4 regions of the Streptomyces sp. NPDC002817 genome follow, and region 1 is predicted to be linked to each of the others. Evidence: riboswitches for the same ligand, from Rfam matches in the RefSeq annotation. Region 1 holds a riboswitch; each other region holds the start of a gene.
The links. A riboswitch is a leader RNA that binds a small molecule or an ion and turns the genes downstream of it on or off. The one in region 1 is predicted to bind cobalamin.
Positions count from the first base shown of each region.

Region 2: it holds a riboswitch for cobalamin, as region 1 does, so the genes downstream of both, ACWD3I_RS17615 (cobalamin biosynthesis protein) here and ACWD3I_RS14030 (ABC transporter substrate-binding protein) in region 1, are expected to answer to the same signal.
Region 3: it holds a riboswitch for cobalamin, as region 1 does, so the genes downstream of both, metE (5-methyltetrahydropteroyltriglutamate--homocysteine S-methyltransferase) here and ACWD3I_RS14030 (ABC transporter substrate-binding protein) in region 1, are expected to answer to the same signal.
Region 4: it holds a riboswitch for cobalamin, as region 1 does, so the genes downstream of both, ACWD3I_RS21535 (ribonucleoside-diphosphate reductase subunit alpha) here and ACWD3I_RS14030 (ABC transporter substrate-binding protein) in region 1, are expected to answer to the same signal.

Region 1 covers NZ_JBSFUY010000006.1:119,231-122,431, reverse strand. The annotation lists gene ACWD3I_RS14035 (FecCD family ABC transporter permease) at 1-734, opposite strand, end outside; gene ACWD3I_RS14030 (ABC transporter substrate-binding protein) at 731-1,738, opposite strand; cobalamin riboswitch at 1,823-1,982, opposite strand; gene ACWD3I_RS14025 (CoA-binding protein) at 2,132-2,539, shown strand; gene ACWD3I_RS14020 (formylglycine-generating enzyme family protein) at 2,574-3,201, shown strand, end outside.
Region 2 covers NZ_JBSFUY010000008.1:75,043-78,243, forward strand. The annotation lists gene ACWD3I_RS17605 (inorganic phosphate transporter) at 1-1,087, shown strand, start outside; gene ACWD3I_RS17610 (hypothetical protein) at 1,122-1,343, shown strand; cobalamin riboswitch at 1,476-1,615, shown strand; gene ACWD3I_RS17615 (cobalamin biosynthesis protein) at 1,717-2,658, shown strand; gene ACWD3I_RS17620 (cobyric acid synthase) at 2,655-3,201, shown strand, end outside.
Region 3 covers NZ_JBSFUY010000021.1:110,623-113,823, forward strand. The annotation lists gene ACWD3I_RS32100 (carbonic anhydrase) at 402-1,127, shown strand; cobalamin riboswitch at 1,184-1,406, shown strand; gene metE (5-methyltetrahydropteroyltriglutamate--homocysteine S-methyltransferase) at 1,565-3,201, shown strand, end outside.
Region 4 covers NZ_JBSFUY010000010.1:204,286-207,486, reverse strand. The annotation lists gene ACWD3I_RS21535 (ribonucleoside-diphosphate reductase subunit alpha) at 1-1,930, opposite strand, end outside; cobalamin riboswitch at 2,058-2,186, opposite strand; gene ACWD3I_RS21530 (GNAT family N-acetyltransferase) at 2,239-2,742, opposite strand; gene mctP (monocarboxylate uptake permease MctP) at 2,848-3,201, opposite strand, start outside.

The sequences.
Region 1 (3,201 bases):
AGGAGGACCAGCCTCGTCCGCGCGACGGCCACCCCGAGCGCGGCCGCCGCGTCCTGGCCGAAGGCGAAGGCGTCGAGGGTACGGGCGTACGTCAGACACACCCCCAGTGCGAGGGCGAGCACGGCCGCGCACACCCATACGTCGGTCCAGCCCGCGCCGCTGAGCGAGCCGAGGAGCCAGAAGAGGACGCCCCGGGTGGTCTCGGCGTCGGCCGCGGTCAGCACGATGAACGAGGTCAGCGCGGAGAAGAGCTGCATGGCGGCGACGCCGGCCAGGACGACCCGGTCGGTGCTGCCGCCGAGGGTGTGGCTGAGGAACAGCACCAGCGCGAAGGAGACCAGGGCGCCCACGAACGCCCCCGTCGGCACGGACACCGCGCCCGCGCCGACACCGAGGACGACCACCGCGACGGCCCCCGTCGAGGCGCCCGAGGACACGCCGAGGACGAACGGGTCGGCGAGCGGGTTGCGCAGCAGCGACTGCATCACCGCACCGCACACGGCGAGTCCGGCCCCGCACACCGCCGCGAGGAGGGTGCGGGGCAGCCGGAGCTGCCAGACGATGCCGTCCCGGATGGGCGTCAACTCCGAGGTGCCGACGCCGAGATGGGCGATGACGGTGGACCACACGTCCTGGACCCGGATGTCCGCCGGGCCGATGGTGATCGCCACGGCGACGGAGGCGACCAGCAGGAAGGCCCCCGCCACCCCGAGGGCAAGAGGCCGTGCGGTCACTTGGCGAGCCCGGACTCGCGGAGTCCGGCCGCGACCTTCTCCACGCCCTCGATGGTGCGGATGGTCGGGTTCATGGCCTGTCCGCTGAGCAGCACGTACCGCTTGTGCCTGACGGCGGCCATGTTCCTGGTGACCGGGTTCGACTCCAGGAACGCGATCTTCCTGTCGGCCGACTCGGCGGTCTGGGACTTGCGGGTGAGGTCGCCGATGACGAGGACGTCGGGGTCACGGTCGGCGACGGTCTCCCAGTTGATCTGGGGCCACTCCTCGTGCGTGTCGTCGAAGACGTTCTTCGCGCCCAGGGTCCGGGTGATAATGCCGGGTGCGCCGCAACAGCCCGCCATGTAGGGCGACTCGGAGTTGGCGAACCAGTACAGGAGGGTCACGTCCGAGGCGTCGAGGCCCGAAGTGGCCTTCCGCATCCGTTCCTTGAGCGAGGCGACCAGCTTCTCGCCGCGTTCCTCGACCCCGAACACCTTGGCCAGGTCCCGGACTTCGCCGTAGACGGCGTCGATGCCGAGAGCCTTGCTCCGCGACCCGTCGCCGCCGCTGTCGTTGTCCTTGCCTGCGCAGTCGGACGGGGAGACGTAGGTGGGGACGCCGAGCTTGTCGAACTGTTCGCGGGTGGCGACGCCGCCCTTGCCGAGGGTGGAGACGAAGGAGGCGGCGACGAAGTCGGGTTCGGCCTCCAGGACCCGCTCGTAGGAAGGGGCGTTGTCGGCGATCCGCGCCACCTTCGCGTTGGCCTTCTCCAGTCCCTTCAGCACGGGGTCGGTCCAGGTCGCCGTGCCCGCCATGCGGTCGGCGAGACCGAGGGAGAGCATGATCTCGGTGGTGCCCTGGTTGAGGGAGACGGCCCGCTTCGGGGGCGAAGCGACGCTGACGGTGTGGCCGCAGTTCTTCAGGGTGACGGCGGGCTTGGCATCGGTCGAGTCGGCGTCGGAGCAGGCGGTCAGGAGCAGGGTTCCTGCCACGAGCAGGGTGGCAGAACGCGCGTGCGGCACGGGAGTCGGTCCTCAGTCGTCGAGGGCTCGAACGCGGAGCCCGGTCGTACGGTGCTCCCCCGCCGCAGGTCGGCCGCGGGGGCCGCCAGCAGGTCTTCGGACTCGGGTTCCGCCGGGCCGGGGCGCCTTCCCGGACGTCGTACGACATCCAGTGGCGAAAGGCCCCGCCCGTCACCCTCACCGCTGCGCGTCAGCTCCGGATTCGCACCGGATTCCCTGACCCACGTCCATGGGTTCGACTGGCCTCGGCAAGCTATCACGGCGGTGCGTACCCTTTTCGAACGGCTGTGCCGGACCGGAGGGAGACCGGTCCGGCGCTCTGCGGGAATCGACGAGCCGCGTCCGCTGTTGTCGCGCACATCAGCCCTGGCAGGACTTCCGAGGAGGCCGAGCGTGTACGGCGACCCAGCAACGATCCGCAAGATCCTCACCGAGAGCGGCGACACCTGGGCGATCGTGGGCCTGTCGTCGAACCAGCGGCGCGCGGCCTACGGCGTCGCGGACGTGCTGCAGCGGTACGGCAAGCGCATCGTGCCTGTGCATCCCAAGGCGGAGACGGTCCACGGCGAGCAGGGCTACCCCTCGCTGGAGGCGATCCCCTTCGACGTCGACGTCGTGGACGTGTTCGTCAACAGCGACCTCGCCGGTGCCGTCGCCGACGAGGCCGTCGCGAAGGGCGCCGGGGCCGTCTGGTACCAGCTCGGAGTGATCGACGAGGCCGCCTACGAGCGCACCCGGGCCGCCGGTCTGGAGATGGTCATGGACCGCTGCCCCGCCATCGAGATCCCCCGGCTCGGCTGACCGGCCGCACAGGAACGTCGCCTAGCCTCGCGCCATGCACGAGTCGCCGTCACCCGCCCGCTGCTGCATGCCGTCGGGAGGCGGCCCGAGCGAGGAGCCGCGGGTCGTACCGCCGTCACGGGCTCCCCGGGGTCCGGACGATGGCATGGTGGCGCTGCCCGGTGGCGAGTTCCTGATGGGCGCGCAGGACGCGGAGGGGTTCCCCGCCGACGGGGAGGGTCCGGTGCGGGCGGTGCGGGTCGAACCCTTCCGGATCGACGCGTGCGCGGTGACCAATGAGCAGTACGCCGGGTTCGTCGCCGACACCGGGTACGCCACCGATGCCGAGCGCCTGGGATGGTCGTACGTCTTCGCCGGCTTCCTGCCCGCCACGCTCCGCCGCGGCGCCCCGCGACCCGAGGACACGCCCTGGTGGTGCGGGGTCGAGGGAGCGCTCTGGAACCGGCCTGAGGGGCCCGGCAGTTCGGTCGAGGACCGGGCGGACCATCCGGTCGTCCATGTGTCGTGGCACGACGCGGCGTCCTACGCGGCCTGGGCGGGCAAGCGGCTGCCCACGGAGGCGGAATGGGAGTACGCGGCCCGCGGCGGTCTGGAGCAGAAGCGGTATCCCTGGGGCGACGAACTCGACCCCGACGGCACGTACCGCTGCAACATCTGGCGGG
Region 2 (3,201 bases), on a different contig from region 1:
CGCATTTCTCTCCGTGGAGGTCGCCAACACGATCTCCAAGGGTCTCGTCGACGAGAGCGGCATACGTCCCGAGGTCATCTTCGCCGCCCTGGTCGGCGCGATCCTCTGGAACCTGCTGACCTGGCTGGTCGGACTCCCCTCCAGCTCCTCGCACGCCCTCATGGGCGGTCTGATCGGCGCCACCATCGCCTCGGCGGGCATGGGCGCGGTCCACGGTGACGTCCTGGTCACCAAGGTCCTGATCCCGGCGATCGCGGCGCCCATCGTCGCGGGCCTCGCCGCGATGCTCGCGACCCGCCTCTCCTACTCCATGGGCAAGAAGGCCGACGGCAAGGCCGCCGCGAAGGGCTTCCGCGCCGGCCAGATCGCCTCGGCGGGCCTGGTCTCGCTGGCCCACGGCACGAACGACGCGCAGAAGACGATGGGCATCATCACCCTCGCCCTGGTCGCCGGCGGCGCCGTCGCCCCCGACTCCGACCCGCCCACCTGGGTCATCCTCTCCGCGGGTCTCGCCATCGCGCTCGGCACCTACCTCGGCGGCTGGCGCATCATCCGCACGATGGGCAAGGGCCTGACCGACCTCCAGCCGCAGCAGGGCTTCGCCGCCCAGACCAGCGCGGCCACGGTCATCCTGGCCTCCTCGCACCTCGGTTTCTCCCTCTCCACCACGCACTCGGTCTCGGGTGCGGTGATGGGCGCGGGCCTCGGCCGCAAGGGCGGCGTCGTCCGCTGGTCCACGGCGACGCGGATGTTCGTGGCGTGGGGCCTGACCCTGCCGGCCGCGGCCCTGGTGGGCGCACTGGCGGAGTGGGTCACCGGCTTCGGCGACTGGGGCACGGCGGTCGTGGCGGTCTTCCTCATCGCCTCGAGCGCGGCGATCTGGAAGCTCTCGCGCCGCGAGGTCATCGACCACACGAACGTCAACGACAGCGACGAGGAGCCGGCCGGCGTGGTGACGACGGCGATCGCCGCGGTCACCCCTCCCCCGGCGGGCACGGTGACCGAGGACCTCACGGCCACGATCCCGGCCCCGGCCCCGGCCCCGACCGCAGCCCCGGAGCCCGCCGCTCCGCCGGCCGCCGTCTGAGCCCGCCGCACCCAGGAACGAAGGAATCACCGACATGAAGATCGACTGGGAAGCGCTGGGCTCCGTCTTCGGCGTCAGCCTCGTGGTCACCGTGGCCCTCGTGGCCCTGTTCACCCTCGGCATCATGGGCCTCTCCCGCCAGGAACGGGCCACCGCACAGGGCGGATCCGCGGCCCTCGCGGTCACCGGCGCGTACGCCTGCTTCGCGGCCTGCGCGGCGGCGGTGACGTACGGGATCTATCTGATCGTCGCCTGACGCGACGAGCGAACACCCTGTGGGGTGCGGGACGGTTCACCGTCCCGCACCCCACGTTTTTGTCAGGCCCGCAACCCCCCGTATGTGGGCCTCAGCACACTCTCCCGTCCCAGGTCAACGGCAAGTTGACGGCCCTTCCGGGCCCATGGTGGACTGCCGGAGCCATGTACGACGGCAGAAGAGGAAGCCGGTGGAAGTCCGGCGCGGTCCCGCCACTGTCACCGGGGTAGGTAGCCCCGGGAGCCAGGAACTCTCGTCGTCGGTCTCGTCGAACCAGGGCGTGGACACCCTGAGTGAGGACATATCGCCATGCTCGCCTGCCGTTTGAGATACCGCTCCAGGTCGCTGCCCGACGCCACGGCCGGCTGAGCCGATGCGTGCCGATCGCGTCTTCGCGTACGGCGCCGCCGCCGGACTTCTCGGTGACCTGCTGCTCGGTGATCCACGCCGGGGGCATCCGGTCGCCGTGTTCGGGCGGGCCGCGGGTGCCGTGGAGCGGGTGTTGTGGCGGGACCACCGGGGTTGGGGGGCCTTGCACACCGCGGTGTGCGCCGGGGGCGCCGTCGTGCTCGGTGCCGTGGCGCAGAAGGCCGTACGTCCCTCCCCCGCCGCCTCCGTCGCGCTGACCGGTGTCGCCACCTGGGCCGTCGTGGGCGGCACCTCGCTCGTGCGCGAGGCACGAACCGTCGGGCGTGCCCTGGAAGTCGGGGACGTCGTGGCGGCGCGGGAGCGGCTGCCTCATCTGTGCGGGCGGGATCCGCAGACCCTGGATGCCGACGGGATCGCCCGGGCCGTGGTCGAGTCCGTTGCCGAGAACACCTCCGACGCCGTCGTGGGGGCCCTGGTATGGGGAGCCGTCGGTGGCGTGCCCGGGCTGCTCGGGTTCCGTGCCGTCAACACCCTTGACGCCATGGTCGGGCACAAGTCGCCGCGTCATCGGCGGTACGGCTGGGCCTCGGCCCGGCTCGACGACGTCGCCGGGTGGCCGGGGGCTCGGCTGACCGCCGTACTGGCCGCTGTCGCCGGGAGCGATCCGCGGGGGGCCGTACGAGCCTGGCGTGCCGACGCCGGCGAGCATCCGAGCCCCAACGCCGGGCCCGTGGAGGCCTCGTTCGCCGGGGCCCTGGGCGTGCGGCTCGGCGGGACCTTGTCGTATGCGGGGCGCGTCGAGCACCGGCCCGTGCTGAACCAGGAGGGGCGTTCCGTGGAGGTCCACGACATCGAGCGGGCCGTACGGCTGTCCCGTCGCGTCGGTCTGCTCGCGCTCGGCGTCAGTGTCGCCGCGCGGGTCGCTCTCAAGGCGCGTGCGTCATGACCGGCGGTGGGCTTCTCGTCGCCGGCACCACCTCCGACGCGGGCAAGAGTGTCGTCACCGCCGGGATCTGCCGGTGGCTGGTACGGCAGGGGGTGAAGGTCGCGCCCTTCAAGGCGCAGAACATGTCCCTCAATTCCTTCGTGACCCGCGAGGGCGCCGAGATCGGGCGGGCTCAGGCCATGCAGGCCCAGGCCTGCCGTGTCGAGCCGACCGCGCTCATGAATCCCGTGCTGCTGAAGCCGGGTGGTGAGCAGAGCAGTCAGGTCGTGCTGCTCGGCAAACCGGTCGGTGAGCTCAGTGCGCGCGGCTACCACGGGGGACGCCAGCAGCAGTTGCTCGGCACGGTGCTGGACTGTCTCGCCGAACTGCGGGGCACGTATGACGCGGTGATCTGTGAGGGGGCCGGCAGTCCTGCCGAGATCAATCTGCGGCGGACCGACATCGTCAACATGGGCATCGCCAGGAATGCCCGGCTTCCTGTCCTCGTCGTCGGCGACATCGACCGCGGTGGCGTCTTCGCCTCCTTCTTCGGGACCGTCGCGC
Region 3 (3,201 bases), on a different contig from region 1:
ACGCTCTGTGCGGACTTCGTGGGGGATTTGTGAATCAGAAATTCGCGTGATGCGAATTGTCACAACGGGGTCGGGACGGGGATTCTCGCAGCGCCCACGTTGAACTATCAACGGGACGAACAAGGCCGATTCCCGCCCTGACTCATTCACACGCTCCGGCGTCCGCGACGCCTCCCACACAGCCTGCGGAAAGGGCTCTCCAGGGATCAGGTCTGAACCTTCTCTCGAGCCAGGTTGTCTCAAATGCAGTGCACAGCAAGGCAGTTGCCGAGGCCGCCGCACCAAGGACGGCACCAGGAAAGACCAAGATCCACCCAAGATCACGTCACGCTTTCCCCGCGCTTCACCATGGTTTGGCAACGCGACAGACCGGTGCCGGACTCGGTCATACGTTCGTCGCCGTGAACTCTCAAGACACTCCCCACAGAGCCGGGCGCCGCGCACTCCTGCGCGCCGGGCTCACCGGTGCCGCGGCTCTCGGCGCCGGCCTCACGCTCGGCGCGACCCCCGCGTCGGCGACCCCCACCGGCACGCGTCCTCGACCCGGCACTCCCGACGAGGCGCTGCGGGAACTGGCGGCGGGCAATCTGCGCTGGCGCACCTACCGCGAGCGGCACCCCGACGAATCACCCGCCGTCCGTCAGGCCCTGGCGACGGGGCAGCATCCCTTCGCCCTCGTCCTCGGGTGCATCGACTCCCGGGTGCCCCCGGAGCTCGTCTTCGACCAGGGCCTCGGCGATCTGATGACGGTGCGCAGCGGCGGTGAGGTGCTGGACGAGGCCGTGCTCGGCAGTGTCGCGTACGGAGTGCTGGAACTCGACATACCGCTGGTGCTGGTCCTGGGGCACCAGTCCTGCGGCGCCGTGAAGGCCGCCGTCGAGACCGACGTCTCCGGTGCGCAGCTGCCGGCCCACATCCAGTACCTGGCCGACCAGATACGACCGAACATAGACCGCACCAAGGACGGCGACGCCCGCGTCGACGCGACCATCGACGCCAACGTCCGGGCCATCCGCTCCCGCATCGCCGCGGAGCCCGACCTCGCCGCGAAGGTGGCCGCCGGTGAACTGGCCGTCGTAGGGGCCCGTTACGAGCTGACCACCCAGCTCGTGCACCGCATCTCCTGAACCGACGACGGGGGGCGCCGCCGATGAACTCACCGGCGGCGCCCCCGTCCTCGTGTATAGGCTGAGCACGCAGCTGGTTCGCCCTGTCCGCCAGGCAGGAGCGTCGTAAGAGGGAACCCGGTGGGAATCCGGGACTGCCCCGCAGCGGTGAGCGGGAACGACCGCCGTCACACGCACTGGACCCGGCAAGCGGGTCTGGGAAGCGACGGCCATTAGGTGCCTCGTACATCACGAGGTGTGCCCGCGAGTCCGAAGACCTGCCACTGCCCGGGTACGACCGACTCGTACCCGGAGATCCCGGTGACCTCGTGGGCGGGTCGGCGAACACTCAAGGCGGGCACAGGTTTTCGTGCGGCCGCCCGGAGTGCCGTTTTCCCTTCGCGTTCTCCCCCGTCGCCGGGGTCGTGCTACGAGAACAGCTCGCGAAGGAGAGTTCCGTGACCACCGAGTCCGCAGCCGCGGCAGCGCACGCCACCGTGTACGGCTACCCGCGCCAGGGCCCGAACCGGGAACTGAAGAAGGCGATCGAGGGCTACTGGAAGGGCCGCGTCACCGCCGACGCGCTCCACCGGACCGCCACCGAACTGCGCCGTTCGAACTGGCGAGAGCTGGCAGACGCCGGCCTCCACGAGGTGCCGACCGGCGCCTTCTCGTACTACGACCACGTCCTGGACACCACCGTCATGGTCGGCGCCATCCCCACCCGCCACCGCGACGCCGTCGCGGCGGACGCACTGGACGGCTATTTCGCCATGGCCCGCGGCGGCCGGGACACCGCGCCGCTGGAGATGACGAAGTGGTTCGACACCAACTACCACCACCTCGTCCCCGAGTTGGGGCCGGACACCGTCTTCGCCGCGGATGCCTCGAAGCAGGTCGCCGAGGTACGGGAAGCCCTCGCGCTCGGTCTGGCCGCCCGGCCTGTCCTGGTCGGCCCGGTCACCTATCTGCTGCTGGCCAAGCCCGCCCCCGGGGTCGCCGCCGACTTCGACCCGCTGACGCTGCTGGACCGGCTGCTGCCCGTGTACGCCGACGTCCTGTCGGTTCTGCGGGCCGCCGGCGCCGAGTGGGTGCAACTGGACGAGCCCGCGCTCGTCCAGGACCGCACTCCGGCGGAACTCGGCGCCGCCGCCCGCGCCTACCGTGAACTCGGCACTCCGACCGACCGGCCGAAGCTGCTCGTGGCCTCGTACTTCGACCGCCTCGGACAGGCCCTGCCCGTTCTGGCCAAGGCACCTGTCGACGGGCTCGCCCTGGACTTCACGGGCCCGGCCGCCGCCAACCTCGACGACCTCGCCGCCGTGGGCGGACTGCCGGGCAAGCGGCTGGTGGCCGGGGTGGTCGACGGGCGCAATATCTGGATCAACGATCTGGAGAAGTCACTGTCCACGCTGGGCACCCTGCTCGGCCTCGCCGACCGGGTCGACGTGGCCGCTTCCTGCTCCCTGCTCCACGTCCCGCTCGACGTCACGGCCGAACGCGACATCGCCCCGCAGATCGCCCGCTGGCTCGCCTTCGCCCGGCAGAAGACGTCCGAGATCGTCACACTGGCACACGGCCTGGCCCGCGGCACCGACACCATCGCCGCCGAACTCGCCGCGAACCGCGCGGACCTGGCCTCCCGAGCGGCCTCCCCCATCACCCACGACGACGCCGTGCGCGCCCGGACGGCCGCCGTCACCGATGCCGACGCCCGCCGCCCACAGCCGTACGCCGAGCGTGCCCTGGCCCAGCGCGCCCACCTGAAGCTCCCGCCGCTGCCCACGACAACCATCGGCTCCTTCCCTCAGACCGGCGAACTGCGCACGGCACGCGCCGACCTGAAGGCCGGACGCATCGACACGGCGGCGTACGACAAGCGCATCGAGGCGGAGATCCGCGAGGTGATCTCCTTCCAGGAGAAGACCGGCATCGACGTCCTCGTGCACGGCGAGCCCGAACGCAACGACATGGTCCAGTACTTCGCCGAACAGCTCACCGGCTACCTCGCCACCCGGCACGGCTGGGTCCAGTCCTACGGCACCCGGTACGTCCGGCCGCCGATCCTCGCCGGCGACATCTCGCGCCCCGAACC
Region 4 (3,201 bases), on a different contig from region 1:
AGGAGTTGACCTGGAGGAACTCACCGGACAGCGTCTCGCGCTTGAAGAGGTTCGAGACCTGCGGCTCGATGCACTCGTACACGCCCGCGATGGACGCGATGGTGGCCGTGGGGGCGATCGCCAGCAGCAGCGAGTTGCGCATGCCGACCGCGGCGACACGCTCCCGCAGCGCGGCCCAGCGCTCCGGCCAGGTGAGCTCCACGTCGTAGTGGTCGGGGTGCAGGACACCCTGCGCGGTACGGGTCTTCTCCCACGCGGGCAGCGGGCCGTTGCGCTCGGCCAGGTCGGCGGAGGCCTCGTACGCGGCGAGCATGATGCGCTCGGCGATCCGGGTGGAGAGCGCCCTGGCCTGCGGGGAGTCGAAGGGCAGCCGCAGCTTGAAGAAGACGTCCTGGAGGCCCATCGCACCCAGGCCCACCGGCCGCCAGCGGGCGTTGGAGCGGCCCGCCTGCTCGGTCGGGTAGAAGTTGATGTCGACGACCCGGTCGAGGAAGGTGACGGCGGTGCGGACGGTCTCGTCCAGCCGCTCCCAGTCGATGTCGTCGCCGAGCACGAACGCGCCGAGGTTGACGGACCCCAGGTTGCAGACCGCCGTCTCCCCGTCGTCGGTCACCTCCAGGATCTCCGTGCAGAGGTTGGACGAGTGGACGACGCTGCCCGCCTCGGCCGTCTGGTTGGCAGTGCGGTTGGCGGCGTCCTTGAAGGTCATCCAGCCGTTGCCGGTCTGCGCGAGGGTGCGCATCATGCGGCCGTACAGGTCACGCGCCGGGATGGTCTTCTTGGCGAGGCCCTTGGTCTCCGCCTCGCGGTACGCCGCGTCGAACTCCGCGCCCCACAGGTCGACCAGCTCGGGCACGTCGGCGGGGGAGAACAGGGACCACTGGCCGTCGGTGTTCACCCGGCGCATGAACTCGTCCGGGATCCAGTGCGCGAGGTTCAGGTTGTGCGTACGCCGGGCGTCCTCACCGGTGTTGTCCCGCAGCTCCAGGAACTCCTCGATGTCGGAGTGCCAGGTCTCCAGGTAGACCGCGGCCGCACCCTTGCGCCGGCCCCCCTGGTTCACGGCGGCGACCGAGGCGTCGAGCGTCTTCAGGAACGGGACGATGCCGTTGGAGTGCCCGTTGGTGCCGCGGATCAGCGAACCGCGGCTGCGGATACGGGAGTACGACAGTCCGATGCCGCCGGCGTGCTTCGAGAGACGGGCGACCTGGTGGTAGCGGTCGTAGATGGAGTCCAGCTCGTCCAGCGGGGAGTCGAGGAGGTAGCAGGACGACATCTGGGGGTGCCGGGTGCCGGAGTTGAAGAGCGTGGGGGAGGAGGGGAGGTAGTCGAGGCGGCTCATGAGCCGGTAGAGCGCGGCGACTTCGTCCAGGGCCCTGGCCGTGTCGTCCTCGGCGAGGCCGGACGCCACCCGGAGCATGAAGTGCTGGGGGGTTTCGATGACCTGACGCGTGATCGGGTGCCGCAGGAGGTAACGGCTGTGCAGGGTGCGCAGCCCGAAGTAGCCGAAGCGGTCGTCGGCGTGCACGTCGATCAAGGCGTCGAGCCTGGAGGCGTGCACCCGGACGAACTCCGCCGTGCGGTCCGCGACCAGGCCCTCACGGTGGCCGACCGCGACCGACCCGGTGAAGGTCGTGACGCCCTGCGAGGCGGCCTCGGCGGCGATGCTGATCGTCAGCAGCCGGGCGGCGAGCCGGGAGTAGGCAGGGTCCTCGGAGATCAGCCCCGCGGCCGCCTCGGTCGCCAGCTCGCGCAGCTCCGACTCGTCGGCCCGGGCGGACCGGCCGCGCAGCGCGGCGGCGGCGACCCGTCCGGGGTCGGCGTCGGGGAGGTCGGCGGTCAGCTCGGTCAGGGTCCGCAGCAGCGCGGTACCGGGACCGTCGGTCTCCGCCTGCGTCACTGAAGCCGGGTCGACTGGCGCGATGGTCACGTGGGGGCTCTCCCTCGCTCGGCACGGGGGCCTTGCGGAGGGCAGGGGGCAGCACACGAGCGCACGGGGCGTCGCGTCCACCGGCCCACTCCACGAGGCCCGGACGTCTTGGCACCCGGGCCACGGCGGCCTGGGCACACTGTCGACAGGTCCTCGGACTGACTCTCATATGTGCTTATGCACGCATGAGTACACCGTTGCGGGACAGTTCCGGATTCGCACCGGATTCCCCTGCGGCGACAGCGAGCATGAGCATACATCTTGTGCCGGGTTCTGTTGGCACCCCTAGATGTTGTGTCGCAGCGACTTCAGAGAGTCAACTCGTAGGTGAGAAGCGTGAACTCGTCACCCGGGATCGGATTCCAGTCGCGTGCGGGGACGCGGGTGAAGCCGAGACGTTCGTAGATGCGGTGCGCGGCGTGCATGATCTGCTGCGTCGACAGGACCATGCCGGTGCAGCCGTCGGCTGCTCTGGCCCGGTCGACGCAGGCGCGGACGAGGGCTTCGCCGGCTCCTCTGCCGCGGGCCGCCCGGGACACGGCCAGCATGCGGATCTCGGCCTCTCCGGGGCGGGCGAGGTTCGCCATGGGGCCGCCGGCGGGGACGTACGTGACGGTGCCGACGGGCTCGCCGCCGAGGGAGGCCACGAGCACTTCGGCCGCGGCGGCCCGCTTGGTGACGTCTCTCAACTCGCCGAGGTACCAGTCGCTCTCGCCGAAGGTCAGGAGGCCGTCCAGGAGGTAGGCCTGGGCTGTGATCTCGCCGATGACGGCGTACTCGGTGGGGTTCGCCGGCCGGATCTCTATGTCCATGCAGGTGAGTGTGCACGAAAGCGGGCCGCCGTTGGTGGTGCTGTCGGCGGCCCGCTGCGGGTGGTTCGTGGCTGGTCGCGCAGTTCCCCGCGCCCCCAGGTCTCTTCAGTGAGCGGAGTCCGCAGTCGCCGGCGGCAGCTCCACCTGTACGCCCGGGTCGCCGGCGTCCGCCGTGTAGTCCTCGGGGCGCGTCTCGTCGACGCCCTCGGGGGCCTTCGCGGCCCTCAGGACGAATGTGAGGACCACCGTGACCACCACGTTGAGCACGAACGCCGTCAGACCGATGTAGCCGATCTCGCCGATGCCCGGGATCTCCTTCGACGAGCCGCCGAAGTGCTTCTGGGTGGGGGAGGCCACGCCGTACGCCGCGACCGTGCCGTAGATCATGCCGACCGCCCAGCCGCCGAGCAGCGCCCAGCGGTGGAACCAGCGGGTGAACAGACCGCCGACCAGTGCCGG